Regions from separate parts of the Paenibacillus sp. 01T443 genome, predicted to be linked through region 1. Evidence: riboswitches for the same ligand, from Rfam matches in the RefSeq annotation. Region 1 holds a riboswitch; the other holds the start of a gene.
The links. Region 1 has a riboswitch for cobalamin ahead of AC1DLI_RS28950 (ABC transporter substrate-binding protein). Riboswitches for the same ligand answer to the same signal wherever they lie in the genome.
Positions count from the first base shown of each region.

Region 2: it holds a riboswitch for cobalamin, as region 1 does, so the genes downstream of both, AC1DLI_RS25545 (DUF4430 domain-containing protein) here and AC1DLI_RS28950 (ABC transporter substrate-binding protein) in region 1, are expected to answer to the same signal.

Region 1 is NZ_JBFTPE010000024.1:65,713-68,833, forward strand. Features, by position in the region: gene AC1DLI_RS28945 (FecCD family ABC transporter permease) at 1-741, opposite strand, end outside; gene AC1DLI_RS28950 (ABC transporter substrate-binding protein) at 746-1,738, opposite strand; cobalamin riboswitch at 1,884-2,041, opposite strand; gene AC1DLI_RS28955 (FixH family protein) at 2,231-2,674, shown strand; gene AC1DLI_RS28960 (sulfite exporter TauE/SafE family protein) at 2,680-3,121, opposite strand, start outside.
Region 2 is NZ_JBFTPE010000016.1:122,535-125,655, reverse strand. Features, by position in the region: partial or broken gene AC1DLI_RS25555 (transposase) at 318-976, shown strand; gene AC1DLI_RS25550 (YnfA family protein) at 1,106-1,432, opposite strand; cobalamin riboswitch at 1,579-1,779, shown strand; gene AC1DLI_RS25545 (DUF4430 domain-containing protein) at 1,928-3,121, shown strand, end outside.

The DNA of each region.
Region 1 (3,121 bases):
AACCAGCTTCGTTCGTTCAACGTTTATGCCTAGATGGGCCGCATGCCGCTCTCCTAAAACAAATAAGTTAAGCGATTGGCCGTAGGCAAGCAGCAGAGGGAAGCCGAGCGCAAGAAACGGGATTAGCATATATACGTTTTCCCAGCTTCTCATGGCTAGCGATCCCATTAACCAAAATAAGATTTGATTGACTACACCCTCAGACATGGAAACCATAAAGGAAACAAAAGCGCCTAAAAAGGATTGAATGATGACCCCGGAAAGAATAAGCGTTTCAATATGCATAACCCCTTTATTACGTGACAGCCAAAAAACACCTAACAGCGTAACGGTACCTGTTCCGAAGGCTACAAGCGGAATCGTCCACATGCCGAGTACGGTTTGAAGTCCGAACAAAATGATGAATGCCGCACCTACCGAGCTGCCAGAGGCAACGCCAAGCGTATAAGGATCAGCTAATGGATTGCGCAGCACCCCTTGAAAACCTGTACCCGCAAGCGCAAGACAAGCGCCGACAAGCACGGCAAGCAGCACACGCGAGAGTCTTACCTGCGTGACAATAGCAATTTCCCCAGGTGAATAAGAAGTTTGGTTGTCCGAAAGCCAAGGCAGCTGGTGCAGCAAAATGCCCCATACATCGCGAACCGAGATCCCGGACGAACCAATAGTTAAACTAACAACGATAGAAACAGCAAGAAGGAGCATAGCTGCTCCTCCATACCAAGCTAATTTATAGGTCATAGGATTATTTTACGAGATCCGGATGAATCACTTTGGCAAGCTCGAGCAAACCGTCTGCCAGTCGCGGACCTACGCGGACGAGCGGATTTTCGGTCACTGCAAACATTTGCTTGTTCTTCACCGCATCGATGACATCCCAGCCTGGGCGGCTCTCGATACCAACAACGATCGGATTCGGGTCCTCCTTCAGATCAGGGTAAATAATGAGTGCCGGGTTTTGTGTCACAACTTCTTCAGCGTTAACCTCGTACCAGCCAGAAGAACCAGCAGAGATGTTGTTACCTCCAGCCAAGCTCAGCAGCTCATCAAGGAAAGTGCCCGAGCCAACCGTCCAGCCCGGTGAAAATTCTAAATATACCTTCTTTTTCTCTACATCTTTTACAGCATCCGATACCTGCTGCTTTACATCGCGCATATGATCAGCTACGGCCTTAGCTTCGGATTGTTTATTCATAATATGACCTAAATTTTCGATTTTGGCAATAACTGCATCATAGGTAAGCGGATCAGTCGCATACACCGCAATTTTCAGCTCGCGCAGCTTGGTAATTGCATCTGTATTCAGTGACGATGAAGCAAGCACGAGATCGGGATTCAAGGCTACGACAGCTTCTATATTGGTTGTCATATCGCCAACCTTCGGCTTCGAAGCAGCCTCTTCCGGATAATCGCTCCATTGATCGACACCTACGACTTGCTCTCCCGAGCCAATGGCATAAATCGTTTCCGTTTCACTTGGTACAAGCGTAATGACCTTGGTTGGCTGTTTTTCAAAAGTAATTTCTGTTCCGGTATCATCTTTAATCGTCAAAGGATATACCGTCGTATTCGCAGCTGGCGTTGGCTCAGTCGACGCTTCCTGCTCCGTATTGGCCCCTTGTTGATTGTTCTGGTTTACTGCATTCTTGTCAGCCCCGCACGCGCTCGTAACGATAAGCATCATGGTGAGAAGCAAGCCAAGCAGTATTTTCATCATATTGCGGTTAATTCCATTCATCTTTCACTGCACCCCTAATCATTTATTTCGTATAAATAAAAAAAGCATCCCTGGCTAATGTGCCAGAAATGCTATCATACGCTTTTCCCAAAAACAGCTAAGCGATAAGCTTCTCCAACACTGTACCTAAGTCCACGTAGGTTTAAGTGTTTAATTTAGACAGGCAGATTTTCTGACTCGGCTAGCACAGTACATCTATATTACTGCTGCGCTGCCTTACAGTGGCGGGTCCGTGCCGGATTTAAACCGGGCTTCCCTATTAAGCATCAATGAGTTCCAATAAGCTATCGCTTCCTTATCGGACAAACTCTTATCCGCACCTGTCTATAAACTATGAAATTATCCGTTGTTAATATACACTGTCCTTTTGATTTTGTCCAATACAATTGGCACTCCTAACCCTGATCTATTACGTTCTGCTTCATAGAATTACTGCATAGGTAACTTAAAAGTGCTTTATCCAATACAGTCGCACGAAGGAGGTTAAGCAACATGCTGCCGCATCATAAAGAACATTCGTCACTATTCAAGTTCGTCTTTTTTTTCATAATCATTGCGCTGCTTGCCGGTATAGCATTTATTTGGCTTCGCCCGGGCGATGAAGCGCCTCCGCCTGTTACTGAGCATGCTTTCGAAGAAGGAAATATCATTTGGACAATTGACGCATACCCGGCCAAAGCACTTCACCGCAATAGCTTTATAATCGATTTGACCGATCTGAATGGAAGCCCCGTTAAAGGCGCGTCCTTACACGTAAAGCTTGAAATGCTCGATATGGTTTGCGGCGATTATGAATTCAACATGGACGAATCTGCACCCGGAAAATACGAAGGTGATGGCGTTCCATTAATGGCAGGTACTTGGAAGGCTACCCTAACGCTTGAGATGTCTGATCATACCTATACCATCGTTAGGCTCCTACGAGCAGTCCACTAGAACGTCTACCACAACCACGGGTTGATCGATGGAATCAAACCATTAACAGCAAGACCGCGCAAAATTGAAATAACGCCGACCGCAATAGCTGTCACCAGGCTTGCTTTGCGCATAAACCTGCGCCATTTTTTGTTTGCGAAGGCTGCGACAGATGCAGCAAGCGCTAATGCGGGAAAAGTGGATAAGCCGAATAACGCCATGACAGCCGCACCTTCCAGCCCGGAGCCGGTAGAGGCGGCTGTCATCTGCATCGCGTAAGTCAATCCGCAGGGAAGGAAGCCAAACGCGATTCCCGTCGCCAGCAAATGCAAGGTTTCTTGCTGCTCGGAACGTTTCGCGCCTCCAGCCAAGCGTTGGTGAAGGAAGGATGATAACCGGTTCATCAGCGGCAGCTGGAATCTCCGCCACAGCCACAGCAGCAAGAAACAGCCGCCGATGATGGAAGCT
Region 2 (3,121 bases), on a different contig from region 1:
TCGGTCTAAATGTTTTTTGGAAATATTTGGACGAATGGTCTTGTAGAAGCTAAGAATAATAAAAGTTCGGTCAGAGTTCTACGTTGTAGTTACTGCAATGTATGGACAAAAAACGAGTTGGATCGAGGTGTACAATGCAGTTTCTGCAATGGGAGTGCCTATTTTTGAGCGATTAGGAACGTGTGGCGTCTATTCTGCTGTAGTAAATGCATTGTAGCTAAAATAAAGAAGCGTATACCGTAATTCTGCTGCAGAAACTGCAGTGTACCGGAGCGGCTGGCGGCTAAGAGGATGCCCTGGATTTGCGAGACTAAAGCCCTACGGATACACGATGCTTAAAACGCATTTAGAGAAATTGAAAGCCGCACTTGGAAAGCTGCCGGGAACAATCATCGCAGATGCTGGATAGGGCGGAGAAGAGAACTAGGCTTACCTAGAACAGGGAGAGCTTGAGGCGTTGGTCAAACACAGCTCGTATCATAAGGAAAAATCGAAGAAATGGCAAACGGACATCAGTGAGCTCGACAATGGACATTACGACGAGGAAGAAGATACGTGGACATGCGCGAATGGACAGAAACTTGTCTTTCGCTATGAAAGTAAAGATATAACAGAAAGTGGATTTGAAATCCGACATCGTCATTACCGCAGTGTGAGCTGTGAAGGGTGCCCCATCAATCCCGCTAGTACGAAGGCGCAAGGCGACCGAGAGGTTCGAGTCAGTCTGAGATACATGCGTTACAAGCAGCGGGTGCAGGAAAAGCTGCGCAGCGAGGAAGGTTATGCGTTGTCGGCGAGACGAATGATTGAACCCGAAAGTGTATTCGGGCAGATGAAGACTAACCGGGGATTCCGGCGGTCCCTGCTTCGCGGCTTGTCAAAAGTAAGCCTAGAGGTCGGGTGGCTTTCGCTTGCCCATAATCTACTTAAGCAAGCAGCCATAGACCAGAACAGAAAAATAGCGCAACAGGAATAGCCCACTGCAGCGCTATTTTTTCATGTTTTCCAACACTTCTGTTCAAAGCGAGCTCTCTCTCCAGCGAGCTTACTACTATTGGGACAGCCCCTTTGGGTTGCAGGGTATGCGGGAAGAGCCGATGCATGCTCAGCTTCTAGGGGCCCACAGCATGATAGAGACGCCAACGACACAAATGACGGCTCCGAGCCAATCATAAAAATCAGGCGTTTTTTTATCGATAAGCCAGCCCCACAGGACAGCGAGAATAATAAAAACTCCGCCGTATGCCGCGTACACCCGCCCAAAAGAAGGAAAGCTCTGCAGAGTCGGGATGACGCCGTATGCAATCAGAATTAGACTGCCGGCTACACCGAACCAAAGAGGCTTGGACTCTCGGAGCCACAGCCAAACCAGATAGCCGCCGCCAATTTCAGCTAGTCCCGCAATAACAAATAGGAAAATCGTAAATAGCATGGAACCCTCTCCTTTTATAAATCTATATAAGCCGAACGAGTGATGGAATAGTAGTGCTGCATCGATATGCATTGAAAAAAAACAAACTGGACCTTTGTCTAATCTACAAATTTTTGATACAATTCACAAGTCTGATACTTACAATTTCATAGAATAGCTAGTATGGTGCTGCCGTGAAGTAACTATTCGCAAGCAGCTTAATAGGGAAGTTCGGTCAAAGTCCGACGCGGTCCCGCCACTGTATCGCAGAGCTGACAATCATTTTATCCACTGTCCGGTTAGGACGGGAAGGGGATAGTCGAGCAATGAAGCGAAGCCAGGAGACCTGCCATAAGAGTGCTCTATAATTCTCACGAGGATGGGAGGGAGATGTTTATTCGTGCTTCAGCTATAGGTATTTCCTATGCTTTTTTACGCACGTGACAGCCCCAACATCTTTCCAAAAGCGGAAGATGTTTTTTTATTGCCAAAAATGAACCAAAAGGAGAGAAAACATTGCTTACTTTGAAAACATTCCTAAGAAAAAGCTTGCCTGCAATTTTAAGTTTTGTTTTAATCTTTAGTTTAATTGCGCCCCAAGTCAGTAAAGCGGCCGATCACACTGGAAACGCTGCTTTAAATGAAATGATTGGGAAAACAGTGAATCATTTTAAAAATAAAAATGAAACATTGGAATCCTGGTGGGAGATTGTCGCGCTGTGGGGGGCTGGAGAAAATCTGCAGGACGGCAGCTGGAAACTGCCTAGCTGGAAGACGATAGATCCAAAATCTACCGTATCCGGAACCGAGTATATCCGATTTATTTTTGCATTGCTCGCAATGGGGGAGGATCCGGCTCGTGCTTGGGACACCAACCGTAACCTATACGCAGAGCTGGCCGCGCAGCAAGACGGAGCAACCGGTGCATTTGGTTCCACGAACAAGCACATGTGGGCGATGCTTGCGCTCGATACGGGCGCAAAGCTGGGCAGTGATGTGGGCGTGTGGAATGCAGCCGCAAAACAAAAGGCATTAGACTTTTTATTGAGTAAACAGCTTAGCGACGGCGGCTTCGCATTTTTTGGAAGTACTTCTGACTCTGATATGACGGGAATGGGTCTGCTTGCGCTAGGAAACTATCAGAATGATAGCGCCGTGCAGCAGTCTATTGCAAGAATAAAGGCATTTTTGAAAACAAAGCAGTTAAACAATGAGCAAGTCATGTACGGAGCAAATTCAAACAGCATGTCCGCCGTAGTCTCGGGTTTGACTGCCATTAACGAGGATGTATTGTCTGATCCTTGGACGGCCAATGGCAAAAGCGTTCTCGATTCATTTGTGCTTTATCAACTGCAGGATGGCACTTTCAAATGGAATGAGAGCGACATTAAAGGCAATGGTATGGCTACCGAACAAGCACTGATTGCCCTCACCGATATCCAGCAACTGAAAAGCGTGTGGTACCGCTTTGGTGAAATCAAACAGCCAGTTTCGGTAAGCGTTAAAGTCGACGGCATCACGGATAGTATCTATACCAAGCAAGCCGTCTCGGTATCGCAAATCAAAAACCAGGCAACGGCGCTTGATGCGCTTAAGACCGCCCTTGATCAAGCGAATCCGAAAATCAGCTACAAAATCGTAGACAGCAGCTTCGGTGCTTACGTTCAAGGCATTGATGGCCAAGATGCGGGCACATTAGGCGGCTGGGAC